DNA from 3 places in the Rhodovulum sp. BSW8 genome. Region 3 is predicted to be linked to each of the others. Evidence: riboswitches for the same ligand, from Rfam matches in the RefSeq annotation. Region 3 holds a riboswitch; each other region holds the start of a gene.

Region 1 (9,511 bases), on a different contig from region 3:
GGCGATCCAGACTTCGGTCAGGCGCGTGAGGTCATAGTCGCGCCCCTCGACCGCGTCCCTGTGTACCAGCCACTTGGTCGTGACTTCGGTTTCCCGTGCCGAGACCGGTGTCACGCGGAAGACGATGGAATGGTCCGACAGGAAATGGTTCCAGGTCGTCGGATAGTGGAACAGAAGCAAGGTCCCGGCATCCCGGAACGGCAACCGTCCAAGCGGGCGGGTCACGGCCACCTTGCCGTCCATCGTGTAGCTTTCGGCACCGGGCAGCAGCGGCATCCGCGCGACCCTGAACTGCCCGCTTCCTGCCAGGCGAAGCCGTGCCGGAATGCCCGCGTCCTCGCAGCGCGCGACATGCGCCCTGACGGGTTCGGGCAGGGCATCGCCGTCGGTGCCGGTGATGCGGGGGTCCTCGGGATAGGTGCGGCACAGGGAGGGGTGGTTGCCGCTGCAATGATAGCACTCGCGGTTGTTCTCCCAGACGAGCTTCCAGTTGCCATTCTCGATGATGGTGGATTCGTGGGCGACCTTCGCCGTCGTCAGGTCATGCACCTCGAGGTAGGGACGGACCTGATCGGCGAAGGCGTCGAAATCGGGCGCCTCCTCGGCCAGGCAGATATAGACAAGCCCCGCCAGTTCACGGCAGTGAACCGGTTTCAGGCCGTGCGCCGAGGCGTCGAATTCGGCGCCCATGTCCCGCGCCCAAAGCAGCCGCCCGTCCAGTTCGTAGGTCCATTGGTGATAGGGGCAGACAAGCTTCGGGACGTTGCCCCGGGCCGCCTTGCAGATGATCGAGCCGCGATGGCGGCAGGAATTGTGGAACGCGCGGATCGCGCCATCGGCGCCGCGCACGAGGATCACGCGATAGGCGCCGACCTTGTGGGTGACGTAGGAGCCGGGCTTTTCCAGCTCGCAGCTCGGAATGGCGAACAGCCACTCGCGATACCAGATCGTCTGGAGATCGGCCTCGAAAACGCCTTGATCGGTATAAAACGGACGGTCCAGCGCCTGTCCCGGTTTCTGTGCGGCCAACAAATGCGAGAGGTCGTGCTTCATGGTCTGCCCCTTGCCGCATGTTTCGCGGCGGTTTCCGAAGCGAGCGGAGCGCAAACCGTCCGGGCCCCGGCATACCGCCACAGCCCGTCAAGCGCCTGCGCCGCCGCCCGCGGCTTGCGTCTCGCGCAAGGCTGGTTTCCGGGCTTCGGAGTGGCCTTTCAGCCGGGCGCGGCGCCTTCCCGGGGAGGCTTTCCCAGTGGCCTTCGCCGTGCCTGCCCATCCGTTACCGTTGCGGGGGCAGCGCCGGTTCTGCACCGGCTTCCCAATTCTCCGCCGTCACCGGCGGCACCTTGCGGAACGATTCTAATCGCAGAGGGCGGCAGCCGATGGCCGGAAAACGACTTCGGCCATCGCATTCGCGAACAAGGCCGATCCCCGGGCCGGGACGCGCGCCATTGGGTCGAAGCGGAAGCTTCAGGATCGCTGCGCGAGACCGGACGGAGGTTTTTCAGGCGATTGGGAGACCTTCCACCAAAGAAACGGGTCCACGTGCCGGCGCCAGCCCTTTCGGCCCTGCACCCAACAGGTCGTAAATCTGAGGATCTGGAACACCAGATATTGACATCCGAAGGGGATCGAGAGATGGTGATCCAGTCATGGTTTCCCGGGGCGACCCGGGGACGAAAGAGGGAAGCCGGTGCAGGCCCGTATGGGTCAAATCCGGCGCTGCCCCCGCAACTGTGAGCGGCGAGCGAAGCTGACGACGCCACTGGGCCAATCCATCAGGGGATCGGGGTCCGGGAAGGCCAGCCAAGTGTCGACCCGCAAGCCAGGAGACCTGCCATGACGGACGGCGACAACCACAGGCGGAGGGCCTCGGGGTGCGTGTGCGATTCGCGGCGGGCCGCCCCGTCGCCATGGCTCTCGTGTCCCAAGGTCCGACAGGAAACGGCAGACATATGGGGCGAGACATGACTATCACCGTCTATTCCAGACCGGCCTGCGTGCAATGCACGGCCACGACACGCGCGCTTGAGGCGCGCGGGCTGAGCTATGAAGTGATCGACCTGACCGAAGATGACGCGGCGCTGAGCCATGTGACCGGGCTGGGTTACCGGCAGGTGCCGGTGGTGATTGCGGGCGAGGATCACTGGGCGGGGTTCCGTCCGGACCTGATCGGTCGGCTGGCCTGACGGCGATGGGCGGGCTCGTCTACTATTCCTCCGGGTCTGGCAATACCGCGCGCTTCGTGCAGGCTCTGGGTCTGCCGGCGGCGCGCATTCCGATCGACCCCGAGGATCCAATGCCCAGCCCGGCCGACGCCTTCGTGCTGATCTGCCCGACCTATGCCGACGGCGCGGGCCGTGGCGCTGTGCCCAGGCAGGTGATCCGCTTTCTCAACGATCCCGTCCCCCGCAGCGCTCTGCGGGGCGTCATCGCCAGTGGAAACCGCAATTTCGGCACGCTCTTCGCCGCCGCAGGCGAGGTCATCGCCCGCAAATGCGCCGTTCCGGTGCTTTACCGGTTCGAACTGGCCGGAACCGAAGCCGACATCGCCCGCGTCCGTGCTGGGCTTGCAGAGTTCTGGAGACCGAAATGCTCGATCACGGCCTGAAAGACGCGTCGGCGCTTGATTACCATGCGCTGAACGCGATGCTGAACCTCTTCGACGAAGACGGACGCATCCGCTTCGACGCCGAACGCATGGCCGCGCGGCAGTATTTTCTGCAGCATGTCAACCAGAACACCGTGTTCTTTCACAGCCTTGACGAAAAGCTCGGATATCTGGTCGATGAAGGCTATTACGAGGCCGAGGTTCTCGACCAGTATTCCCGGAATTTCCAGCGGCGGATCTGGGATGCGGCCTATGCGAGGAAATTCCGCTTTTCCACGTTCCTCGGGGCCTTCAAATACTATACCTCCTACACCCTGAAGACCCGCGACGGGCAGCGCTATCTGGAACGCTATGAAGACCGCGTGGTGATGGTGGCTCTCGCGCTGGCGCGGGGCGACGAAGCCCTGGCCATGCGGCTGATGGACGAGATGATCTCGGGCCGCTTCCAGCCCGCCACCCCCACCTTTCTGAACGCCGGAAAGAAAAGCCGGGGCGAGTTGATCTCGTGTTTCCTGCTGAGGGTCGAGGACAACATGGAGTCCATCGGCCGGGCCATCAATTCCTCGCTGCAGCTCAGCAAGCGCGGCGGCGGCGTTGCGCTGATGCTGACCAACATCCGCGAGCATGGCGCCCCTATCAAGGGGATCGAAAACCAGTCCTCGGGTGTGATCCCGGTGATGAAACTGCTGGAAGACTCGTTTTCCTATGCCAATCAGCTGGGGGCGCGGCAGGGGGCGGGCGCTGTCTATCTGAACGCGCACCATCCCGACATCCTGCGCTTTCTTGATACCAAACGCGAGAATGCCGACGAAAAGATCCGCATCAAGACCCTGTCGCTTGGCGTCGTGATCCCGGACGTTACCTTCGATCTCGCCAAGCGGGACGAGGACATGTACCTGTTTTCGCCCCATGACGTGGAGCGGGTTTACGGCATGCCCTTCTCGGAAGTGTCGGTGACCGAGAAATACGACGAGATGGTCGACGACAAGCGGATCCGCAAAAGCAAGATCAACGCGCGCGACTTCTTCCAGACGCTGGCCGAGATCCAGTTCGAGAGCGGATACCCCTACATCATGTTCGAGGACACGGTGAACCGTGCGAACCCGGTGGCGGGGCGGATCGCCATGTCGAACCTCTGTTCCGAGATCCTTCAGGTGAACGAGGCCTCCGAATTCGACGATGACCTGAGCTACCGGCATCTCGGGACCGACATCTCCTGCAACCTCGGCAGCCTGAACATCGCGGCCGCCATGGACGGGCCGGATCTCGGGGAAACGGTGGAAACCGCGATCCGGGCGCTGACGGCGGTTTCGGAGATGTCGGCCATCGACAGCGTGCCCTCGATCCGGCGGGGGAATGACGAGGCCCATGCGGTGGGGCTGGGCCAGATGAACCTTCACGGTTTCCTGGCCCGTGAGCGGATCCATTACGGCAGCCCCGAGGGCATCGATTTCACCCGCAGCTATTTCGCGGCCATTGCCTATCATGCCCTGCGCGCGTCGAATGCCCTCGCGCGCGAAAAGGGGAAAAGCTTCGCGGGCTTCGACCTCTCGAAATACGCGGACGGGACCTTCTTCGAAAAATACGTGACCCGGGACTGGTTGCCCGAGACGGAAACCGTGCGCGATCTTTTCGTCCGGTTCGGGGTCGATCTGCCGAGCCGCAGCCAGTGGGCGGCGCTGCGCGACGCCGTCATCCGGGACGGGCTTTACAACCGCAACCTGCAGGCCGTGCCGCCCACCGGGTCGATCAGCTACATCAACAACTCGACCTCCTCGATCCACCCGATCGCCTCCAGGATCGAGATCCGCAAGGAGGGCAAGATCGGCCGCGTCTACTATCCCGCGCCGTTCATGACGAACGATAATCTGGAGTTCTACCGGGACGCCTACGAGATCGGCCCCGAAGCGATCATCGACACCTATGCCGCCGCGACCGAGCATGTCGATCAGGGCCTGTCGATGACGCTGTTCTTTCCGGCCGAGTCAACGACCCGCGACATCAACCGCGCCCAGATCCGCGCCTGGAAGACGGGCATCAAGACCATCTATTACATCCGTTTGCGCCAGACGGTTCTTGAGGGAACCGAGGTGCAGGGCTGCGTGTCCTGCACGCTGTGAGGTCCGAAATGAAAGACATGACCGATATCCGTGCCGTCCCCCGCGCGATCAACTGGAACCGGCTGCAGGACAACAAGGACCTGGAGGTCTGGAACCGGCTGACGGTAAATTTCTGGTTGCCCGAAAAGGTGCCGCTGTCGAACGACGTTCAAAGCTGGGCGACGCTTCGCCCCGAAGAGCAGCAACTGACCATCCGTGTGTTCACCGGCCTGACGCTGCTCGACACGATCCAGAACGCCGTCGGCGCGCCCGCGATGTTGCCCGATGCGCAGACCCCGCACGAAGAGGCGGTGCTGACCAACATCGCCTTCATGGAGGCGGTGCATGCGCGAAGCTATTCCTCGGTTTTCTCGACGCTCTGCCAGACGCGCGAGGTCGACGAAGCGTTCCGCTGGTCCGAGGAAAACCCGCATCTGCAGGCGAAGGCCCGGCTGATCCTCGACGAATACGCTGCGTGCGGCGATCCCTTGCGCCGCAAGGTCGCCTCGGTGTTCCTGGAAAGCTTCCTGTTCTATTCGGGGTTCTACCTGCCAATGTACTGGTCGAGCCGCGCCAAGCTGACCAATACCGCCGATCTGATCCGCCTGATCATCCGCGACGAGGCGATCCACGGCTACTATATCGGCTACAAGTTTCAGCGCGGTGCCGACCGGCTTCCAGAGGCAGAACGCGCCGCTCTGAAGGACTTTGCCTTCGCGCTGATCTTCGATCTCTACGAAATCGAGGCGCGCTATACCGAAGAGCTTTATGACGGCCTCGGCCTGACCGAAGACGTCAAGGCCTTCCTTCACTACAACGCCAATAAGGCGCTGCAGAATCTCGGCTACGAGGCGCTGTTTCCGCCCGCCGCCTGCGAGGTGAACCCCGCAATTCTTGCCGCGCTGAGTCCCGACAGCGAGAACCACGATTTCTTCTCGGGCTCGGGCTCCTCATACGTCATCGGCAAGGCGGTGGCGACCGAGGACGAGGACTGGGATTTTTGACCATGCAGACAGGTGATGCGATGACGGCCGTTCTCCCCCAATCCGTCGTGACCCGCGACGGGCAGGTGGTTCCCTTCGACAGTGGCCGCATCGCGCGGGCCGTCGCCCGCGCGGGCGAGGCCACCGGCGAGTTCGGCGCCGAAGAGGCCGCGCGCCTGACCGATCGGGTGGTGCGGGTCCTGAGCTTTCGCCATGCGGGCGGCGCGCCCGGCGTCGAAGAGATCCAGGATGCGGTCGAACAGGCGCTGATCGGCGCCAACCGGATGGTGACGGTGCGCGCCTATGCGGTCTATCGCGACCAGCATGCGCGGCTGCGCGAGGACCGGCGGGTGCTGGTCGATGTGGAAAGCTCGATCAACGAATATCTCGACAGGTCGGACTGGCGGGTGAACGCCAACGCGAACCAGGGCTATTCGCTGGGCGGCATGATCCTGAACACCTCGGGCAAGGTGACGGCCAATTACTGGCTGAGCCATATCTACCCGCCGGAAGTCGGCCGGGCCCATCGCGAGGGCGATGTCCATATCCACGATCTCGACATGTTCGCGGGCTATTGCGCGGGCTGGTCGCTGCGGACGCTCTTGCGCGAGGGGCTGAACGGCGTGCCCGGCACCATCGAATCCGGCCCGCCGATGCATCTGACCAGCGCCTTGGGCCAGATCGTCAATTTCCTCGGCACGCTGCAGAACGAATGGGCCGGTGCGCAGGCCTTCAGTTCCTTCGATACCTATCTCGCGCCCTATGTGCGGCTCGACGGGCTGGACTATGCCGCCGTGCGGCAGGCGATGCAGGAATTCATCTACAACCTCAACGTCCCCTCGCGCTGGGGCACCCAGACGCCCTTCACCAACCTCACCTTCGACTGGACCTGTCCCGCCGATCTGGCGGACCAGGTGCCGATCGTCGGCGGGCGCGAGGTCGATTTCGCCTATGGCGAGCTGCAGGCCGAGATGGACCTCATCAACCGCGCCTATATGGAGGTGATGACCGAGGGCGATGCCCATGGCCGGGTCTTCACCTTCCCGATCCCGACCTACAACATCACGCCCGATTTCCCCTGGGACAGCGAGAACGCAGGCTATCTCTTCGAGATGACGGCGAAATACGGGCTGCCCTATTTCCAGAACTTCGTGAATTCGGAACTGGAACCTCACATGGTCCGGTCCATGTGCTGCCGGTTGCAGCTGGACCTGACCGAACTGCTGAAACGCGGCAACGGGCTTTTCGGGTCGGCCGAGCAGACCGGGTCGCTTGGCGTCGTCACCATCAACTGCGCCCGGCTGGGCTATCTGCACAAGGGCGACGAGGCGGGGCTGCTGGCCGCGCTCGACCGGCTGGCGGGGATCGCGAAGACCAGCCTGGAGCTGAAGCGCAAGGTGATCGAGCGCCATATCGAGGCCGGGCTTTTCCCTTACACCAAGCGCTATCTCGGAACGCTGAGAAACCATTTCTCGACGCTGGGCGTGAATGGCGTGAACGAGATGATCCGGAACTTCAGCGGCGATACCCAGGACATCACGACCCCATGGGGCAAGGCCTTCGCGCTGCGCTTCATGGACCATCTGCGCGCCCGGATGGTCGAGTTTCAGGAAGACACCGGGCATATGTACAACCTTGAGGCCACGCCTGCCGAGGGCACGACCTACCGCTTTGCCCGCGAGGACCGGAAACGCTTCTCCGGCATCCTGCAGGCGGGCACGGACGATCAGCCCTATTACACCAACTCGACCCAGCTTCCCGTGGGCTGGACCTCCGACCCGTTCGAGGCGCTCGAACATCAGGAGCCGCTGCAGGCGCGCTATACCGGCGGCACGGTCCTGCATCTTTACATGGGCGAGCGGATCTCTTCGGCCGAGGCCTGCAAGAAGCTCGTCCGCCGGGCGCTGTCGTCGTTCCGCCTGCCCTATATCACCGTGACGCCCACCTTCTCGATCTGCCCCAAACACGGGTATCTCGCGGGCGAGCACGAATTCTGCCCCAAATGCGACGCCGAGCTGATCGCGGCGAAGCGCGCGAAAGCCAGCTGAAGGAGTTATCCGATGACCCTGATCGACAAGACCATGACCGCCCGCGATGCCGAGATCGTCCTGACGGACGAGGAGCGCATGCGCTGCGAGGTCTGGACCCGGGTGATGGGCTATCACCGTCCGATGGCGTCCTTCAACACCGGCAAGAAGGGCGAGGCCGCCGAGCGGGTCTATTTCGACGAGACGAAGGCGCGGCTTGGCTGAGATCGCCGTCGCGGGGCTCGTTCGGCACTCGACGGTCGACTGGCCGGGCGAACTGGTGGCGACGGTCTTCTGTCAGGGCTGCCCCTGGGCCTGCCGTTACTGCCACAATCCGGCGCTGTTGGCGGCGGGACCGGGCAGCATCGCCTGGGCCGAGGTCATGGCCTTCCTGCACCGCCGCCGCGGGTTGCTCGACGGTGTCGTGATATCGGGCGGCGAGCCGACATTGCAGAGCGATCTGGCGGCGGCCCTCTCGGAGATCCGGGCACTGGGGTTCCGCACCGGTCTGCATACCGGCGGGCCCTATCCGGCCCGGCTGGCGAAGGCGGCGCCCCTGCTCGACTGGGTGGGGTTCGACGTCAAGGCGCCTTTCGGGGCCTATGACCGGATCACCGGCGTTCCGGGCAGCGGCGCGAAGGCGCGCGACAGCCTGATCCTGCTGCGCGACAGCGGGGTCGCACTCGATCCGCGCACCACGGTTCATCCCGCGCTTCTGAGCGCTGCGGATCTGGCGCGGATCGATGCCGAGCTTGACGCTTTGGGCCTGCCGCCCTCGCGCCGCCAGCCGTTTCGCGCGGAGGGCTGCGCCGATCAGGCGCTCGGCGCCTGGGCCGGGGCATAGGGCGAGAACTGCGCGCGGCCGGGATTGGCGGCCAGAGGGCGGCCGAGCATCGGGAAGGCGCGTTGCGAACATTCTTCGCGGGGGCAGATCTTGCAGCCTGCCCCGATCGGCGTCACCGCCGCCGGATCGCCCAGGTCCAGCCCCTGGGAATAGACCAGCCGCCCGGCATGGGCGATGTCGCAGCCAAGCGCCACCGCGAAGACCTTGCCGGGCGAGCCATAGCGGCCGCGGCGGCTCTGGACCATGCGGGTGACCCAGAAATAGCGCCGCCCCTCGGGCATCTCGGCGATCTGGGTCAGGATCTCGCCCGGCCGGTCGAAGGCCGAATGCACCCGCCAGAGCGGACAGCTGCCGCCGACCTTCGAGAAATGGAAATCGGTCGCCGACTGGCGTTTCGAGATATTGCCCGCCCGGTCGACCCGCAGGAAGAAGAAGGGCACGCCCTGCCGGCCGGGCCGCTGCAGCGTCGACAGCCGGTGGCAGGTCGCCTCGAACCCGGTGCCGAAGCGGTGGCCGAGCCAGCCGATATCGTAGCCCGATTGCTCGGCGGCCCGCCAGATCGCCTCGTAGGGCATCAGCACCGCGCCCGCGAAGTAGTTCGCAAGCCCGATCCGGGCCAGCCGCCGGGCCTCGTCGCCGGAAAAGGCCGCGCCTGCGACCAGCCGCGCGATCTCGTCCTCCGCCTCGATCAGACCGATCTGGGTCGCCGCCTGAAACGCCATCTGTCCGGGGCTCAGCCCTCCCGACAACAGAAGCTCGCGCCGCCCGGGGTCGAAGCGGCGAAGATCGCCGGTCTCGTCCTCTCCGCGGCGCAGCGCGATGCCGTGGCGGTCGCGCAGATGCGCCGCAAGCCCGGGCAGCGGCTCGCCCGGGGCAAGGGTCGCCGCGCGGGCCAGGTCTTCTGCCCGGGTATCGAGCCCGTCGAAGAAATTCCGGTTGTCGTAGAAGAA
Region 2 (9,511 bases), on a different contig from region 3:
GAAATGCGGCGCGGGCGACCCCGACCGGGTGCTGGCCCACGCGCCCCGGCTTCTGCGGCGCGCGGCGGATACCGCCAACACCTCGATCGCGGTCCACATCCGGCGCCATGCCGAAACCTGCGGCATGGGCACCACGCTGATCGCGGCCATCGTCGCCGGGGACCGGCTGTTCTGGCTGTCGGTCGGCGACTCGCCTCTGCTGCTGTTGCGCGACGGTGCCTTGCAGCGGATCAACAAGGACCATTCGCTGGCACCGCAGATCGACGGCATGGCCCGGATCGGCCTGCTGACCCCGGAAGAGGCGCGCCGCCATCCCGACCGCAACTGTCTGACCTCGGCGATCTGCGGCACCGAGATCACCCAGATCGACTGCCCCGAAACTCCGCTGGAGCTTGCCAAGGGCGACATCCTGGTCGCCGCCAGCGACGGGCTGGCCTATATCGGCCTCGACCGGATCCGCGCCATCCTTGAAGAGAACCGGACCCGGTCCAGCGCCGAGATCGCCGACGCGCTGTTCCGGGCGATCGAGGACGTCGCCGATCCCGAACAGGACAATGTCTGCTTCAGCGTGATCCGCGTGCTTTGCGCGGCCGGGCAGCCGACGGTACAGGCGCATCCGCCGCTGCGCCTGCTCGGCGCCCCCGCGAAGACCGGGCCGCGCCCCGACTGCCCCTGTGCCACAGCCCCGCGTTCGCGGTTCGGCGCGCTGGCGGCCCGCTGGCTTCCGGGCCATCGGGGGGGCCTGTCGTGAGCGACGCCCCCGAAGACGACCTGATCGCCCGGATCGACGCGGTTCTGGCGGCGGGAACCCTGCCCGATCCCGGGCGGCGCCAGGGCATGCGGCTGCGCCAGCGCCTGTCGCAGCCGGTGCGGGTGGCAGTCGCGGGGCCCGCCCGGACCGGCAAGTCGTCGCTGATCGCGCTGCTGGCCGGATGGGATGCCGATGCCGGCCCGGTCGCGGACGCGCCCCCCGCAGGCATTCCCTCGGATCTTTTCGACCGGATGCTGCTGCTGGAATGCCCTCTGGCGCCCGACGAGACGCTGCCCTGTGGCGCGGGGATTCCCGATATCGTGCTCTGGACCAGCCAGAGTTTCGAGGCTCCCGAAAGCGCCGCCTGGGCGCGGGTGCCCGAGAGCCTGAAGGACCATTCCTTTCTGGTGCTGACCAAGGCCGATTTGCTGATCCGCGAGGCTGTGCTGCACGACCGGCTGGACCGGCTGCGCCCGCTTGTGGGGGTCGAGTTCCACGCGCTTTTCCCTCTGGCCACCACCGAGGCGCTGGCCGCCGATCGTGGCCCCGTGCCCTGCATGCCCGCCGAACACGGGCCAAGCGGCGCCAAGGCCCTGTTCGCCGCGCTTGAACGGATGCTGCGGCAGGGCTTGGATGCCGACCGCGACCTGGCCGAGACCTTCCTGCACCGCTATGGCAGCCATGGCCGGTTCGCAGGCCCGGGTCCGCGTCGCGGACAACCCGCCACCGGCACCCCGTCGCCCAGCCCCAGGCCCGAACCGCCATCGCCCCCCGGCCCCACGCCGTCCGATGCTGCGCCCACACGCCGCTCTGCCGGCGCGGACGACCGGACCCTCTGCGAACGCGGGCTTGCGGTTCTTGCCCGGGCGGCCGCCGCGCTTCCCGAACGGGTCGAGCGTCGCGATGGCATCGCCGGGGTGCTGGCGATCTGCGCCGACACCGCGCTTGGCCTCACCGACCTGCTGGGCGAGGTGCGGGATGTCTGCCCCGATCTTGACGAGGACATCCTCGATGCCTCCGAGATGCTGCAGCTTCTGGCGGTCGAGGACGATCCGGCCGCAGCCGCCGATGCCGTCACGCTTTTGCTGCAATTGCGGCGCGGGTTCGAAACCCGGCTTAGCGCCTGAGGAACGCCGCGACGACGCCATGCAATGGCCATTTTCGGGCGCATAATTGTTTCAGATGCCACAACAAAACACCTGCTTCCGCCGGGCTGGCGCAGTCCCGGGCGGGTTGCAGACAAGCAAATGGGGGTTGGACCCGTGATGCAGGATGCATCTGCCTCCGCGCGCCCCGAGGCCGCCCGGCCCGCTGCCCGTCACCCGGATCTGCTGGGAGAGGGGCTTGACGGGTTTGCGCCGATCACGGAGCGTCGGGCCACCCTGCGCGCGGCGCTGGCCGATCTCGGCCGGGTCGGCGACGCGACCGCCGCGCGCGGCGCGCTTCGGCTGACGGCACAGCTTGACGCGCTCGAACCCTGCGTGACCTTCATCGGCCAGGTCAAGGCGGGCAAGACCTCGCTGATCAACGCCATGGTCGGCTGGCCCGGCCTGCTGCCCGAAGATGTGAACCCCTGGACCTCGGTCGTGACCTCGCTCCATCTGGCGCCCGCCCCTCAGACCCTCGCGGGCGAGGCAAGGTTTCGCTTCTTCGACCGCGAGGAATGGGCCCGGCTGGTCGAAAAGGGCGGACGTCTCGGCGAACTGGCCAGCCGGGCCGGGGCCGAGGACGAGCTCGACAAGGTCCGCCGCCAGGTCGAGCGGATGCGCGAGAAATCCCAAGGCCGCCTCGGTCGGCGGTTCGAGCTGCTGCTGGGCCAGGAGCACCGCTATTCCGCCTTCGATCTGGGGCTCGTCGAACGCTATGTCTGTCTCGGCGACGATTTCGCCGACGACGAGCACGGCGCCGATGCCCGGTTCGAGGCTGCGGGCCGTTTCGCCGACATCACAAAATCGGCCGATCTGCAGGTCGATCATGCGGCGATGCCGTTGCGGCTGTGCCTGCGCGACACGCCCGGCGTCAACGACACCTTCCTGATGCGCGAACAGATCACCATCGGTGCGATCCGCGACAGCCGGCTCTGCGTGCTGGTGCTGTCGGCGCATCAGGCGCTGTCCAGCGTCGACATGGCGCTGATCCGGCTGATCGCCACGGTCAAGGCGCGCGACGTTGTGATCTTCGTCAACCGCATCGACGAGCTTTCCGATCCGGTCCCGCAAGTGGCCGAAATCCGCGCCGCGATCCGGGCCACGCTGCAGGCTCAGAACGGCCCGGTGGACGCGCCGATCCTGTTCGGAAGCGCAATCTGGGCCGCCCATGCGCTGGGCGGAACCCTGCCCGCCCTGCCCGAAGACAGCCGCCGCGCGCTGCAGCGCCTGGCCCGCGAACGTTTTGCGGGCGGCGAGGACCCGCAGACCCAGCTGCGCGGGGTCTGGGACATGTCCGGCCTGCCCGCGCTGTACCGCACGCTTGCCGAGCGTCTCAACGAAGGCGCGGGCCGCGAGGCGCTCGACCGCATCGCCCGCAGCACCGCCAATCTTGCCCGCAGCATCGGCGCCGCGCAGGGCACGGCCCTGCCCGCAGGCGCGCGGCCGACGGTCGGCCGGGCCGAACTCGAGGCCCGGATCATGACCCTTTCGCATCGCGCCGAAGAGGCCCTGGTCCGCGTCATCGACCGCGAACAGACAGAGTTCCGGACCCGGCTGGAACGGTCGCATCGCAGTTTTCTCGACCGCGCCACCGCGGCCCTGATCGCCCATCTGGAAACCGAGGGCGAGGACACCGTCTGGACCTACGAACCGACCGGTCTGCGAATGCTGCTGCGCACCGCCTGCCAGCTTTTCGGCACACGGATGCAGGCCGCGGCGCGGAGCGTTCTGGACGAGCTCGCGCGCGATGTCGCCGCTGTCTACCGCAATGCGCTTGGGCTTGACGGCGCGTTCACGGTCGAGGCCCCCGACCCGCCGCGGATCGGGCCGCCGGTCGACATCGCTTGCACCATCGCGCTGGACGTCAAGGGCAGCTGGTGGCGCCGCTGGTGGACCCGCCGCCGCGGCCATGGGGCCTTCGCCGCCGATTTCCACGCGATGATCCGGGACGACACCCTGCCGATCCTCGACGCCCTGCGCCACGACCATGCCGAACGGGTCCGCGCCGACCTGATGGCGACATTGGCCGGTTTTGTCGAAGACCAGCGCGAAATCGTCGAGGCGCTGACCTGCAAGGATGAGGTCGCGCCCGACGCTCTTGACGTGGCGCTGCGGAGGAAGGCCCGGCAGGATCGCCTGCAGGCCATCGAAAGCGCGATGACGACGATGCTGAAAGAGGCGGCCTGAGATCCGCCGACGCCCGGGACCTGCGGAAGAGACTGTAAGATGAGCGACCCCTACGACCTTGATATCCGGGCGATGCTGGAACGGGCCCGGGCGATGGACGCGGCACCGGCCCGGCCGCGCCCGGCCGAAGGCGGCGCGAGCCGTCCGGCGCTGCCCCCCGAAGAGGCGGTGCGCGCGCAATTCGGTGGCCGGGACCGGTCCGACGCCCTGGAAGCCACGCCCGACGCCGACGCCAGCTCTGACCGTCCCGCGGCAGATCCGGACAACGCGGTCGAGACAGGTGCGGAGCAGATCCCGCACGGGAGCACGGAACCGCCTCAGACGGACGCCTCTGCCCCCCCGGCCGAGGCCGCACCGCCCGAGGCCGACGCTGAATTTGAACCTGAAGAGGACGTCTTTGCGGCCGACGCCGGTCCAAGCCCCTCCCGCGCCCCGGTCGAGGTTCGCCCGCACCTTCCCGCCATCGCCGCACACCCGGAACTTGCAGATCTGCCCCCCGGGGCACGGCCCTGCCTCGCGCTGATGGGCGAATTCAGCGCGGGCAAAAGCACGCTGATCCATCTGTTGATCGGCCAGTCGCCGCTGCCGGTGAAGGTAACCGCGACCCAGCTGCCGCCGGTACGCCTCTCCTACGGTTCCGCCCCCGCCTGGCGCGAGGATCGCTTCGGCCGCATCGAACCCGTCGAGATGGCCGACCTTCCCCGACTTTCCCCCGCCGAGACCCGGCTGATCCAGATCCATGCCGAAGCCGAGATCCTCAAGCTTTGCGACCTGATCGACATGCCCGGCATCTCGGACCCGAACATGGGCTCGGAGGTCTGGGAAAGCGCCATCAGCCTTGCCGACGGGGTGATCTGGTGCAGCCATGCGACCCAGGCCTGGCGCCAGTCCGAAGCCGCCGTCTGGGACATGTTCGCCGACCGGCTGGGCGAAACAAGCCTGCTGCTGCTGACCCGGTTCGACAAGCTGGTGACCGACCGCGACCGCACCCGGGTGTTGCGCCGGGTGCGGCGCGAAACCGAGGGGCTTTTTGCCGATGTCTGCCCGATCGCCCTGACCGATGCGCTGGACGCGCAGGACGATCCGGCGCGCTGGGCTGCCAGCGGCGCCGGGGAGTTTGGCCGCGCGCTGCTGCAGGTGCTGCGGCGGCTGGGCGCGACGGCAAACGATCACGAGGCGCCGGTTGTGCTGGACCCCGACTGGCGCGTCGGCGGGGCGGGCATGCCCGTGCGTCCGCGGCGGGTGCAGATCGACGAAAGCCGCAGCCGAAGCCCGCGGCCGGTGCGCGCGCAAAGACCGGGCGCCAGCCCGCCTGCGGCCTGACGGCGCACGGCCCGGTCCATCGCCCGGTCCATCACCTGGCGCGGCGCGCGGCCCAGTTCCGTTGCGCCCCGTCGCCCACGCCCCCGGCCCGTGCGCTATTGCCAGTGGCCGCCGCCGGAAATTCGGATAAACTCGGGCACGATGCCGTTGACGGTCACCATTCAGGCGCTCCGACGGGCGATTCCCGATTGCCGGGTGATCGCATTCGTTGACCTGTCGGCGCGGCTGGTGCTGCGGGCCGAGGCCGAGCATTCTCAGCCCCAGGAATTCTACGATGCGCTTTGTCTGCGCGGAGCGCTGCTTCTGGGCGGGCAGGCCGCCGCCGCCTCGACCGAAGTGTTCGGGACCGATCAGGCGCCCCCCGAGGCGGTGCTGCTGCACGAGGGCCGGTTCGAGCTTTTCGTGCGGGCGCCGCGCGACCCGGACGAGGCACTTTGCGCGGTGATCGGAGGCGAGGCCGATATCGCGGCCGCGCTTGCCGCCATGCGCGCCACAATGGCCGAAATCGTCGAGATCGTCGATGCCGCGCCCCCGGCCGCTGCGGCCGGCGGGTCGCAGGACCGGGGCCGCTGAGATGGCCGGGCTCGAGCGTCTCAACGCCGCGCTGGCCAAGCTGAGGGGCGCCGAGGCCGCCGCCGAACGCACGGTGCCCGGGGGCGTGGACGGGATCGTCGAGGTGCTGCTGACCGAGATTTCGGAAACGATCCTGCCGCGCGAAATGACCATCGGCGACGGGGCCGGTCAGGAAATCCGGCTGCTGGCGGCCCGCCGCCGCCTGTTGCGGGTGGGCCGCACGGGGCCGGTCACAGCGGACGCGGCGCCGATCCCGGCCGAGCCGCCAGAGGCCACCGGCGATCCCGCCGAGCCCCTGATCGCCGCCTTTCACGGCCGGGTCCGCCCCTTCGTCGCCAAGGCGGCCGAGCTGTCGGTCGCCGCGAGCCGCCCTCCCTACCGGGTCGATCCGACCGAAGCCGGCTGTTCGGTCGAGGCTCTGCGCGCGGCCGCAGACCGCGGCTGGACCGCGCCTGCGGCCAGCGCCCCCGCACCCGAGCCCCTCCCGGACCAGGCCGGAGAGACCGCCACGCCGCCGCCCGATCCGGTCGGCACCTGTCTCGCCCGGGCGACGGCCGGGCTGCGGCTGCGCGAGGGCCAGATTGTCGCGATGCAGGGCGATGCCGAATTTGCCCACCGGCTGACCGGGTTCACCGGGCTCGGGCTCGGCGCGATGACCAAAGCCGCCGGAGACGGCCCCGGGACCACCTGCGCGATCCTGCGCGCGCCCGCGCCGTCGAACCTTCTGCTGGTGCGTGTCGCCCACGGCCGGGACGCCGCGCTTTTTCTGAGCCCCAGCGAAGAGCTTCCCGCGATCCTCGCCCTCTGCCGCGCGACCGGACCGGCCGCAAGGAGCGCGCCGCTTGACAGGGCCGGGAGCCCGGATTAACCGAAACTTGTCTTGGTTCGCCCGGAAACGGGCGATGAAAAGGGAACGCGGTGCGGCCTTCATGGGGTCAATTCCGCGGCTGCCCCCGCAACTGTAAGCGGCGAGCGCGGCTGATCGTGCCACTGGGGGTCCTCCCCGGGAAGGCCAGCCAAGCGAGGACCCGCAAGCCAGGAGACCTGCCAGGGCGATCACCTAGCCTGACCGCGGGGCGCGGCGCAGGCGGCGGACCATCCGCAGTGGTGACGCATCACCGTCTGCGGAAGGCATGTCTTTCCAAGGACCCCATGACAGGACGGACCGCCCGCCGCGGCGGTTCCCGAGACCGGAACGGAACCGACATGACAAGACCCACCCTTTGCCTCGGGCTCGGCCTCGCCGCGCTGAGCCCCCTGCCCGCCCTGGCGCAGGAGGTGCAGTCCAGCCTGATGCTGGACGAGATCACTGCCAGCGCCAGCCTCACGCCCATCGCCACCAACCGGACCGGTGCGACGGTCGAGACCCTCGAGAGCGGCGAGATTGCAGCGGGCGGACAGAATCTGGGCCAGACGCTTGCCACCCTGCCGGGCGTGTCGATCACCCAGAATGGCGGGCTCGGGCAGACCGCCACGCTTCGGATTCGCGGGCTTGGAAACGGCTATATCGCGACCCGGATCGACGGAATGGACTTTGCCGACCCGTCGGGCACCCCTGCCGCGCTCGACTTCGGCACCCTGACCGCCGGCCTGCCCTCCAGGATCGAAGTGCTGAAGGGCTCGCAATCCGCGCTTTTCGGGGCAAATGCCATCGCGGGCGTTGTCGACATCACCACCTGGAGACCGGAGAAACTGGGCTTTTCGGGGAGGGCGACGGTCGAAACCGGCACCTATGGCAGCTACTCTGCCGGTCTGAGCCTTGGCCAGAAGACCGAACGCGGCGAAGTGTCGGCCACGATCTCGCATGTCGAAACCGACGGCTTCTCGACCCTGTCGGGCAATAACGAAGCGGACGGCTTCGACGAGGATTCGGTCTCGCTCAATGCCGCCTACGATCTGACCGACACCCTTCGGCTGGGCTTCTCGGGATTCTATTCCGACGGAAACTCGGACTATGACAGCGACGCGACCGACACGAACCCGATCACCCGATCGGAGGCGACGCGGAAAGGCCTGCGCGCCTTCGCCCAATTCGCGATCGGGACGGTCGACAACGAACTGTCGCTGGCGCGCACGCAGACCGAGCGCAGCTACCGTTCGAGTTTCGGGACGTCCTCCTATGATGGCACCAGCCGCGCCGCCAGCTATCTCGGGACGGCCTCTCTGGCGGCCGGGACCGACCTCTCCTTCGGCGCCGACTGGAAACAGGACGAGGCCACGCTTGACGGCGAGACCTATTCGGTCATCAACCGCGCGCTCTTTGCAGAGCTTCGCCAGGCCGCGACCGACGACATCGATCTGTCGCTTTCGCTGCGCTACGATAATTATTCCAGCTTTGACGATCAGGTGACCGGCCGCGCCGCGCTGGCCTGGCGGCTCCAGCCCGACCTGATCTTCCGCACCTCTCTGGGCACCGGCTATCGCGTCCCCGCGCTTTACGAACTTTACGGCACCATTACCGGCGACACGGTCGGCAACCCGGACCTCAACCCCGAAACCAGCACCAGCTTCGACATCGGGCTTGAAAAGCGCCTGTCGGGCGACGGGTTCCTGAAGGCCACCGCCTTCTTTGCGGAAATCGATGACAAGATCGACTATGGCGCAGCCGACCCCGCCATCTGCAGCTATGCTTGGGGCTGCTACCGCCAGCTCGACGGAACCACCCGCAGCCAGGGCCTGGAACTGTCCGGCCGCCACGAGATGACCTCCGCCATCGCGCTTTACGGCAGCTACACCTATACCGACGTCCGCTGGAAGGGCGAGCGGCTCGACCGCGTGCCGCTCCACGATCTTCTGCTGGGCGTCAGCAGCGAGGTGACGCCGCGGCTCACGGCCGATGTCTCCTACCAGTATCTGGCCGGACGCCTCGACCCTTACGGCTCTCTGCCCGATGCCGGGCTTGCCGCGGCCCAGATCACCTACGCGCTGGACAACGGCACCGAGGCCTATGCAAGGGTCGAAAACCTCTTCGACGAGGAGTTCTACTCGGCCGTCGCCTATGGCTATGGCGGCGCCTATCACTACAACACCACGGGCCGGGCGCTCTATGTGGGGCTGCGTGCCTCCTTCTAGCGCGATCGGTCTCGCCGCGGCCCTGGCCCTTGCCGGGGCCGCGGTGCTTGCCGACCCGCCCGCGCGGGTCGTATCGATGAACCTCTGCACAGACCAGCTTGCCATGCTGGTCGCGGCGCCGGGTCAGCTGGTCTCGATCAGCGACCTGGCCGCGAACCCGATGAACTCGGCCATGCCCGAGGCCGCCCGCGCCTACCCCGCCAATACCGGCGGCGCCGAGGAGATCTTTCTGATGCGCCCCGATCTGGTGTTGGCCGGCACCTATTCGAACCCGGCGACGGTCGCCATGCTGGAACGGCTCGGCATCCGGGTCGCGCGGATCGGGCTGACGACGCGGCTCGACGAGGTGCCCGAGCGGTTGCGCGAGGCGGGTCGGCTTCTGGGCCGCGAGGCCCGGGCCGAGGCGCTCGCCCAGACCTTCGTCCGGGATCTCGCCCGGCTCACGCGCAGCGGCCCG
Region 3 (9,511 bases):
CAGCCGGTTCAGGCTGGCCACGACCTCGGACCTCAAGGTCGGTTTGAGCGCCTGATAGGCGCTGGCCGACTGCCGCCCCAGCACGCGGCCGCGCAGCACGACCTGACAGTCGATATCGGTTTCGGGCTTCAGCAGCACCGGGTTCATGTCGACCGACAGGGGCACGCCCGCGGCGCGCGCCTGCAGCGCCTGTGCCCGGCCGATCTCGCCGCCATCCGCCGTCACGGCGGCATTGTTCGACATGTTCTGCGCCTTGAACGGCGCCACGGTCAGACCGCGCCGGGCATAGGCGCGGGCGAGCCCCGCGACCAGCAGGCTCTTGCCCACGTCCGAGCCGGTGCCCAGAACCATGAGGCGCCGGGCGGTCATCGGGCCAGCGTCAGCAGGGCATCGAGATCGAGATCGGTCTCGAGCTGGTCGGCCAGCGCCTCCAGCGTGGCCTCGATCCGGGCGGCATGGTCAAGCCCCGAGGCGCGGCCGCCCATCGCCGTCAGCCAGTGCCGCCGGAACCCGTCGGCGCCGAAGATCCCGTGCACATAGCCGCCCATCACCCGTCCGTCGGCCGACAGCGCGCCTTCGGGTCGGCCGTTCAGCATCATCCAGGGTCGGTCGAGGCCCGGACCGCGGGTCACGCCCATATGCATCTCGTAGCCGGTGATCCGGGCGCCGCTGACGGTGTCGAGGGCCGCGACCTCGGCCAGGCGCTTTTCGGGGCCGATTTCGGTCTCGATGTCGAGAAGCCCCAGCCCCGGCGTCTCGCCCGGCGGGCCTTCGAGGCCCTGCGGGTCGCGCACGGTGCGGCCCAGCATCTGGAACCCCGCGCAGATGCCCACGACCCGGCCGCCGCGGCGCAGATGCGCCTGAATGTCGATGTCCCAGCCGTTGGCGCGGATCGAGTCGAGCGCGGGCCGTGTGGTCTTCGAGCCCGGCAGCAGCACGACATCGGCCTCGGCCGGAATGGGCTCGCCGGGCCGGACCCAGCGCAGATCGACGCCCGGTTCGGCCGACAGCGGGTCGAGATCGTCGAAATTGGCCATCCGCGCGATATGGGGCACCGCGATCACCAGCCCCTGCCCGGTGCCCGAAGCGGGCCGTTCCAGCGCCAGCGCATCCTCGGCGGGCAGGCGCGAGGCCGCGTCGAACCAGCGCGCGACCCCCAGAAGCGGCCAGCCGGTGATCTCGGTGATGCTGCGGCAGGCCGGGTCGTAAAGCGAGAAATAGCCGCGGAACTTGTTCACCAGAAAGCCCGCGATGCGCGCCCGCTCGGGCTCGGTATGCAGCAGCCACGAGCCCACGACGGCGGCCATGGCCCCGCCCCGGTCGTTGTCGGTGACCAGCACCACCGGCAGGTCGGCGGCCTCGGCAAAGCGCATGTTGGCGATGTCGCTTTTGCGCAGATAGGTCTCGGTGCCCGAGCCCGCGCCCTCGACCAGCACCAGATCGGCCTCGGCGGCGATGCGGTTGAAGCTGTCCATCACCGCGGGCAGGAGCTTCGGCTTGAGTTCGTGATAATGGCGCGCGGGCCAGTTCCCCAGCGCGCGCCCCCGCAGCACCACCTGCGAGCCGACCATGGCCTGGGGTTTCAGCAGCACCGGGTTCATGTGGATCGAGGGAGGCAGACCCGCCGCCCTTGCCTGCAGCGCCTGGGCCCGGCCGATCTCGCCCGGAGGGGCCACGCCATCGGGGCCGGGGGGCAGGTCGCTGTCGGCGGCGACGGCGGCGTTGTTCGACATGTTCTGCGCCTTGAAGGGCGCCACCTTCACGCCGCGCCGCGCATAGGCGCGGCAGAGCCCGGCGACCAGCAGGCTCTTGCCCACATCCGAACTGGTGCCCTGGAACATCAGTGCCTTCGCCCGGCGCGGCGGGGCCGGGTCGAGCATCGGCACCGAGATCTCCGGCATCGGCGGCGCGGCATCGTCGGGGGGCAGGTCGGAAGGCGGGCTCGGGGTCCTGTGGGATGTCATCGGGGCTCCTGCGGCGTTCGGCAGGGGTGTCGGACGGGGCTTTCCGGATGTCAAGCGCGGCTCAGAACTCGACCCCCGGCTGGCCCTTGATGCCCGACCGGAACGGATGCTTGACCAGCGTCATCTCGGTGACCAGATCGGCGGCCTCGATCAGCGCCTCGGGGGCGTTCCGGCCGGTCAGCACGACATGGGTCAAAGGCGGCTTCTCGGCCTGCAGGAAGGCCACAACCTCGGCCGGATCCAGATAGCCGTAGCGCAGCGCGATGTTGATCTCGTCGAGCAGCACCATGCGGATCGCGGGATCGCGGATCAGCTCCTTGGCCTTCTCCCAGCCCTTTTCGGCCGCCGCGATGTCGCGGGCGCGGTCCTGGGTTTCCCAGGTGAAGCCCTCGCCCATGGCATGGAACTGGCAGAGATCGCCGAAATGCGAGGTCAGAAGCCGCCGCTCGCCGGTATCCCAGGCGCCCTTGACGAACTGGACGACGGCGCAGGGCATCTGATGGGCGATGCAGCGCAGGATCATCCCGAACCCCGCCGAGGACTTGCCCTTGCCGGTACCGGTATGCACGAGGATCAGCCCCTTCTCGCCGCTCTTGCCGGCCATGATCTTGTCGCGCGCGGCCTTCTTCCTGGCCATCTTGCTGGCATGGCGGGCGTCGTCGGCAGCGGTATCGGGGACGGTCTCGTCGGTCATGGGGGCTCCTTGCGCGTGTCGGGGACAGATTAGCGGGCGGGGCGGCCGCGTCAAACCCGCGCCGCGCCGCGGCGGTCGCGCCGATTGACAAGGCCCGAGCCGCTTGCAATGACGGAGCCGTGACCGGTTCGCCCGGGCCCCAAGGGTCCGGACGTGAAATGGGAACGCGGTGCGCCCCCGCAAGGGGCAAGTCCGCGGCTGCCCCCGCAACTGTAAGCGGCGAGCACGGCTGAGAACGCCACTGGGGATGACCCCCGGGAAGGCCAGCCAAGCTGAGACCCGCGAGCCAGGAGACCTGCCGGCCGCCCGTTTTCCCGCAAGGGGAGGCGGTTTCCACCGGACGCCGGGGTGCGCGTCTGGCCCGGATCGGCTGCGTTGCGGCCCGTTCGAGCCTCTCCTCCCCTCGTCCTTTCACCCGCGGCCCGTCCGGCCGCTCTTGTTGAAAGGCAACGACCTTGATCTTCCACGGCAATCTCCTGACCGCCGCGCTGGCGCTGACCCTTGTTCCCGGGGTGGCCGCCGCGCATTTCCAGCTGGCCTATACCGAAGAAAGCCTGATCGACGCGCCCGGCGACGTTCCGGTCAAGCTGATCTTCTGGCACCCGCAGGAAAGCGGCCCGGTCATGGACATGGGCGAACCGCTGGAATTCTACGCCATCCATCGCGGCGAAAAGATCGACCTTCACGCGACGCTCAGCCAGACGGTCTTCCGCGGCCCGACGAACGAGGCCGTGGCCTGGGATGGCAGCCTGCCGGTCAAGCGGATGGGCGACTACGTGCTGGTGACGGTGCCCGCGCCCTATTACGAAGAGTCCGAGGACATCTATATCCAGCAGATCACCAAGACCTATCTCAATCGCGGCCAGATGCCGACCGACTGGGACAGCCCGCAGGGGCTGAAGACCGAGATCGTGCCGCTGGTCAAACCCTATAACGTCATCGCGGGATCGACCTTCACCGGGCGGGTGCTGTCGGCGGGCCAGCCTGTCGCGGGCGCCGAGATCGAGATCGAATACATGGCGGCCGAGCCCGACATGGCGACGGGCGCGCCCAAGCCCGCGACCGCCGGGCCGCTGCCGGGCGGCGCCATCGTCGCCGTGTCGGACGAGAACGGCTATTTCACCTTCGGCGTGCCCAAGGCGGGCTATTGGGGCTTTGCCGCGCTGGGCGTGGGCCCCGATACCGAACATGACGGCAAGGAGCTCAGCCAGGATGCGGTGCTCTGGATCCGCGCCTTCGATCTGAAATAGGGGCAGGCCCATGCATATCGTGGACGGGGCGCTGGCGGCGCCCGTGGTGATCGGCGGCGCGGTGCTGGCGGCGGGGGGCGTGGCGCGCGGCCTGCGCGACCTGACGCTGGAAAAGACCCCGGCGGCCGGGATTCTGTCGGCCAGCTTCTTCGTGGCCTCGCTGATCCATGTGCCTATCGGCCCGTCCTCGGTGCACCTGATCCTGAACGGTCTGGCCGGGCTGGTGCTTGGCTGGGCCGCCTTTCCGGCGCTCTTCGTGGGGCTCTTGCTGCAGGCGGTCTTCTTCGGCTTCGGCGGGCTGACGGTGCTGGGGGTCAATACCCTGAACATCGCGCTGCCCGCGGTGATCGTCCATTACCTCTGCCGCCGGGGCCTTGCGCGCGGCACGCCCCGGATCGCGGCGCTTTGGGCCGGGATGGGCGGGGCGCTGGCCATCGCGCTGACGGCGCTTTGCGTCGGTCTCGCGCTGGCGCTGTCGGGCGAGGCCTTCCTGCCCGCCGCCCGGCTGGTCTTTCTGGCCCATATCCCGGTGATGGCGGTCGAGGGCCTTTTGACCGCCGCCGCCGTCTATCTTGCCGCCCAGGTGAAGCCCGACCTCTTCACGACAGTTCAAGGACCTCAACGATGATCCGTCCCCTTGCTTTGATGCTGGCGCTTGCGATGGCGCCGCTGCCTGCGCTGGCCCATAAGGTGGTTGGCGGGGCCTATGCCGATGGCGCGCTGATCGAGGGCGAGATCGGCTTTTCGAATGGCGACATGGCCGCCGATGCCCTGGTCGAGGTCTTCGACCCGGCGGGCACGCGGCTGGGCGGGACCCGGACCGATGGCGACGGCATCTTCACCTACCGCCCCACCGCCGCCGTCGCCCATGTCTTCCGCGCCGATCTGGGCGCGGGCCATGTTGCCGAATTCACCATGAGCGCCGAGGAGGTCGCCGCGATCCTCGACAGCCCCGCCGCCCGGGCCGCAGCGGAAACCGGGCAGGCCGCCGCCCCGACTGAAGCCGATGGCGCGGCCGGGATGGCAGGCAACCCCTCCACTTTCCCGCTGGGCCCGGGGCCTGCCGCGACTGCGGCCGCCGCACCGGGGCTGAGCGACGCCGACAAGGCCGCCATCGCCAAGATCGTCCGAGACGAGATGCGTCCGCTCAGGCGCGAGATCGCGGCTTATCGCGAGCAGAACGACCTGCAGTCGATCCTGGGCGGGATCGGCTATATCGCGGGGCTCTTCGGATTCGGGTTTTACATCGCCGCGCGCCGGCGTCTGAAGGCCTAGGGGCATGTCCGATATCCTGATGCAGGACCGCGCCGGGCCGGAGGGCGCCGCGCTTGACGCGATCGACCCCCGTGCGCGGCTGATCGGGGCGGCGGGGTTTGCCTGTGTGACCGTCGCCTGTTCCTGGTTGCCGCTGCTGCTGGCCGCGCTGATCCTTGCCATTGCCGTGATGGTGCTGTCGGGGCGGGCTGTCGGCCCGACGCTTCGACGGATGGCGGCGATGGACGGGTTCATCTTCCTGCTGATCGCCATGCTGCCCTTCACCACGCCCGGCGATCCTGTCTTCACGCTTTGGGGATTTGCCGCCTCGCGCGAGGGGATTGTCCATTCGGCCGAGATCCTCTTGACCGCCAACGCCGTGGTGCTGGCGCTCCTGTCGCTGGCGGGCACGCTGGAACCGGCGGTGATGGGGCAGGCGCTGCACCGGCTGGGCACGCCAGAGAGGCTGGTGCATCTGCTGCTGTTCACCATCCGCTATATCGAGGTGCTGCGCGCCGAACACCTGCGGCTGCGCCGGGCGATGAAGGTCCGGGGCTTCCGGCCGGGCACGTCCTGGCACACCTATCGCAGCTTGGGCTATCTGGTCGGCATGTTGCTGGTCCGCGCGGTCGAACGGTCCGAACGGGTGCTGGCGGCGATGAAATGCCGGGGCTTTTCAGGCCGGATGCCGGTCCTGTCCGCCTTCGCCTACGGCCCCCGCGATGCGGTCTTCGGCGCGGGGCTGGGGGCGGTGCTGATCGCGATGATTGCCGCCGAGGTCGCCCATGGCGCTTTTTGAACTCGACGGGCTCGTCTTCGGCTATTCCGGCCGGCCCGCGATTCTGCAGGGCGCCAGCCTGACGCTTGAGGCGGGCCAGCGGCTGTCGATCACGGGCGCGAACGGGTCGGGCAAGTCGACGCTTCTGCAGCTGATGGTGGGGCTTCTCGTCCCGCAATCGGGGCAGATCCGCGCCTTCGGGCAGGCGCGCCGGGCCGAGCCCGACTTCCACGAGGTGCGCCGCCGGGCGGGGCTGGTGTTCCAGGACCCCGACGACCAGCTGTTCTGCCCGACCGTGGCCGAGGACGTGGCTTTCGGCCCGCTCAATCTGGGGCTCGGGCGCGCGGCGGCGATGGAGCAGGTCGAGGCGGTGCTGACCCGGCTTGACCTCATGCACCTGAAGGACCGGGTCACCCACCGGCTGTCGGGCGGCGAAAAGCGGCTGGTGAGCCTTGCCGCCGTGCTGGCGATGGAGCCCGAGGTGCTGCTGCTCGACGAGCCGACCAATGCGCTGGATGAAGAGAATGCCGGGCGGCTGGTCGCGATCCTGCAAGGGTTGCCGCAGGCGATCCTGCTGGTGACGCATGACGCCGAGATGCGCGCGCAGGTCGCGCCTCAGGGGCTGGGGATGACGGCCGGGCGGCTGGTGCCCGCGTAAGCCGCCGGACCCCGCATCAGCGCTCCGCTCGCGCGTCAGCGGTCCGCCCCGGTGTCAGCCCTGCTTTTGACGTCGGCGCATCAGGTAGATGTCCATCAGCCAGCCATGCCGGGCGCGGGCCGCCTCGCGGGCTGTCAGGATCTCGGGTCCCGCCTCGGCCAGCGGCCCTGACAGGGCGATTTCCTCGGCCATGCCCAGATAGGCGCCCCACCAGATCCGGATACCCTCGGGGGCCAGGGTCTGGAAGGCGCAGCCGCCATCGAGCATCGCGACCACGGTATCGGCCCCTTCGGGCCAGCCATGGTCGCGGATCTGCCGCCCGGTGGTGATGACGACCGGCGCCCCGATCTCGTTCAGCGGAATGCGATGGGCGGCACAGAGCGCCTGGATCGCGGTGATGCCCGGAATGACGGTGATCCTTGGCGCAGGGACGAGCCGTGACGCGATCCTCAGCGAGCTGTCGTAAAGCGAGGGATCGCCCCAGATCAGCAGCGCCACCTTCTGCGGCGCGGGGCTGGCGGCGGCGACCGTCTCGGTCCAGACCCCGGCAATGGCATCGTGCCAGTCCAGAACGCCGGCGCGGTAATCGCCCGAGGCGTCACGGACGGGCAGGTCGAACTCGGCGATCCTGTCGCCTGCGTCCTCGCCCAGGACGCGCGCGCAGATCTGGCGGCGCAGGTCGGCGAGGTCGGCCTTGTCGGCCCCCTTGCGCGGGATCAGGATCAGATCGGCGCCCCGGATCGCCTCGGCGGCCTGAAAGGTGATGTGATCGGGGTTGCCGGTGCCGATGCCGATCAGGAACAGCTCATGCATCGGGGGCCTCCTCGACCAGCGGCCCGAACAGGATCAGCCCCGGCGCGGCCGAACCCGGGGCCTCGGCCAGACGTGCCGCCAGCGCCGCGACCGTGGTCCGGGTCAGCGCCTGATCGGGGGTGCCCACGCCCTCGGCCAGCAGCGCGGGCGTGGTTTCGGGCAGGCCGCGCGCGATCAGCGCCCCGGCCAGTGCGGGGAAGGTGCGCTTGCCCATGTAGACCACCGTCGTGGCATGTTCGTCGGCCAGCGCGGCCAGGTCGATGTCGCGGGGCAGATCGCCGGTCACGTCATGGCCGGTGACGAACTGCACCCGCCGCGCGGTCAGCCGCCGGGTCAGCGGAATGCCCGCCGCCGCCGCCGCCGCACAGGCCGAGGTGACGCCGGGGATGACCTCGTAGCCGATGCCCGCCGCCCGCAGCGCGGTGATTTCCTCTTCGAGCCGTCCGAAAAGGCCCGAGTCGCCCGATTTCAGCCGGACGACCCGTTGCCCCGAGGCGGCATAGTCCACCAGCAGGCGGCTGACATGGTCCTGTTTCGGCGAGGCCCGGCCCGCGCGCTTGCCGACGCCGACCAGATCGGCGCCCGGCCGCACGTGGCCGAGGATCGGCCCTGACGAGAGATCGTCGAAGAGAACCGCATCGGCCTTGGACAGCCGGTCGACCGCCTTCAGGGTCAGAAGCTCGGGATCGCCGGGGCCGGAACTGACGAAGCTCACGAAACCGCTCATCTTGGGTCCTCCGCGATCAGGTGAAAGAAGCTGCCCGTGACCGGGCCGCGCCGCGATCCGGTCTCGGCCACATCCGCGCCATTGGCATCGGTGACGCGGGCCAGCGCCGCGTCGGGCTGGGAAAGGATCGTCGAATAATGGAACTCATGGCCCCGCAGCCGGGTGCCGGGGGCATGGCCCGGCATCGGCGCCAGCAGTTCTGCCCGGCGATAACCCAGATGCAGGCGGCGGCTCTCGAAGCTGGTGACAAGGCCCAGAAGCCCCGCCATTGCGTGCGCCGTGCCGTCCTTGTCGATCAGGGTCTCGCCCAGCACCATGTAGCCGCCGCATTCGCCATGGATGGGGCCGGTTCTGGCATGGGCGCGGAGGCCCGCCAGAAACCGCGTGGCCCCGGCGATCCGGCCCGCATGCAGCTCGGGATAGCCGCCGGGCAGCCAGACCAGATCGGCGCCCTCGTCAGGCGCCTCGTCGGCCAGCGGCGAGAAGGGCAGGATCTCGGCCCCCGCGCGGCGCCAGCCCTCCAGCAGATGCGGATAGGCGAAGGAGAACGCCGCGTCGCGGGCAATGGCGATGCGCTGGGCCGGGGGGGCGGGCCAATTCCCGGCTGTGCCCGGAGCCCCGGGCCGGGCGGCGGCGCGGAGCGCGTCAAGGTCCACATGCCCGGCCACGAACCTGCCGATGGCGTCGATCCGCGCCTCCAGATCGGCCTGCTCGCCCGCCTGCACGAGGCCCAGATGGCGTTCGGGCAGCGTGAGGTCGGGGCGGCGGGGCAGGGCGCCGAGGGTCGCGATGCCGAGCCGGTCCATTTCGGGGCGGATCATCGCCGCGTGCCGCGCGCCCGCGACGCGGTTCAGGATCACGCCCGCAAGGGGGGGCGCGTCGGGATGGCTGGCAAAGCCATGGGCCACGGCCGCCGCCGATTGCGCCTGGCCCGAGACGTCGATCACCAGCACCACCGGCCAGCCGAAGCGCCGCGCCAGTTCGGCGCTGGTGCCGTGGCCCGCCACGCCACGCGTGAGGGTGCCGTCATAAAGCCCCATCGCGCCCTCGGCGATCACCAGATCTGCGCCTTGGGCCTCGGCCGCCAGCGTCGCCAGCAGGCCCTCGTCCATCGCCCAGGGGTCGAGATTGTAGGAGGCCCGTCCCGAGGCACGGGCATGGAAGGCCGGGTCGATGTAATCGGGGCCGTTCTTGAAAGGCTGCACGGCAACACCCGCCGCGCGGAAGGCCCGCAGGAGCCCCAGCGTGACGGTGGTCTTGCCGCTGCCCGAGGCGGGCGCCGCGATCACCAGACCCGGCGGTCTCTCAGCCATCGCTGCCCGACCGGGCAGAGCGCGGCCGGAACCGGCGGTCGTAATCGGGATCGTAAAGGC

What was found. A riboswitch is a leader RNA that binds a small molecule or an ion and turns the genes downstream of it on or off. The one in region 3 is predicted to bind cobalamin.
Region 1: it holds a riboswitch for cobalamin, as region 3 does, so the genes downstream of both, nrdH (glutaredoxin-like protein NrdH) here and DSD19_RS17525 (DUF4198 domain-containing protein) in region 3, are expected to answer to the same signal.
Region 2: it holds a riboswitch for cobalamin, as region 3 does, so the genes downstream of both, DSD19_RS18230 (TonB-dependent siderophore receptor) here and DSD19_RS17525 (DUF4198 domain-containing protein) in region 3, are expected to answer to the same signal.

The regions. Positions count from the first base shown of each region.
Region 1 covers NZ_QNVX01000009.1:18,620-28,130, forward strand. The annotation lists gene DSD19_RS06860 (aromatic ring-hydroxylating dioxygenase subunit alpha) at 1-1,053, opposite strand, end outside; cobalamin riboswitch at 1,165-1,361, opposite strand; cobalamin riboswitch at 1,634-1,854, shown strand; gene nrdH (glutaredoxin-like protein NrdH) at 1,965-2,186, shown strand; gene nrdI (class Ib ribonucleoside-diphosphate reductase assembly flavoprotein NrdI) at 2,192-2,608, shown strand; gene nrdE (class 1b ribonucleoside-diphosphate reductase subunit alpha) at 2,590-4,728, shown strand; gene nrdF (class 1b ribonucleoside-diphosphate reductase subunit beta) at 4,737-5,711, shown strand; partial or broken gene DSD19_RS06885 (ribonucleoside triphosphate reductase) at 5,732-7,942, shown strand; gene DSD19_RS06895 (anaerobic ribonucleoside-triphosphate reductase activating protein) at 7,935-8,561, shown strand; gene DSD19_RS06900 (short-chain fatty acyl-CoA regulator family protein) at 8,531-9,511, opposite strand, start outside.
Region 2 covers NZ_QNVX01000050.1:83,997-93,507, reverse strand. The annotation lists gene DSD19_RS18260 (PP2C family serine/threonine-protein phosphatase) at 1-751, shown strand, start outside; gene DSD19_RS18255 (hypothetical protein) at 748-1,878, shown strand; gene DSD19_RS18250 (dynamin family protein) at 2,017-4,086, shown strand; gene DSD19_RS18245 (dynamin family protein) at 4,126-5,409, shown strand; gene DSD19_RS18240 (hypothetical protein) at 5,605-5,982, shown strand; gene DSD19_RS18235 (hypothetical protein) at 5,984-6,850, shown strand; cobalamin riboswitch at 6,847-7,049, shown strand; gene DSD19_RS18230 (TonB-dependent siderophore receptor) at 7,189-9,054, shown strand; gene DSD19_RS18225 (ABC transporter substrate-binding protein) at 9,131-9,511, shown strand, end outside.
Region 3 covers NZ_QNVX01000049.1:107,062-116,572, forward strand. The annotation lists gene DSD19_RS17510 (cobyric acid synthase) at 1-369, opposite strand, end outside; gene DSD19_RS17515 (cobyric acid synthase) at 366-1,880, opposite strand; gene cobO (cob(I)yrinic acid a,c-diamide adenosyltransferase) at 2,026-2,658, opposite strand; cobalamin riboswitch at 2,766-2,976, shown strand; gene DSD19_RS17525 (DUF4198 domain-containing protein) at 3,114-3,908, shown strand; gene cbiM (cobalt transporter CbiM) at 3,919-4,536, shown strand; gene DSD19_RS17535 (cobalt ABC transporter permease) at 4,533-5,183, shown strand; gene cbiQ (cobalt ECF transporter T component CbiQ) at 5,188-5,961, shown strand; gene DSD19_RS17545 (energy-coupling factor ABC transporter ATP-binding protein) at 5,948-6,598, shown strand; gene cobF (precorrin-6A synthase (deacetylating)) at 6,653-7,411, opposite strand; gene cobA (uroporphyrinogen-III C-methyltransferase) at 7,404-8,138, opposite strand; gene DSD19_RS17560 (cobyrinate a,c-diamide synthase) at 8,135-9,451, opposite strand; gene cobM (precorrin-4 C(11)-methyltransferase) at 9,444-9,511, opposite strand, start outside.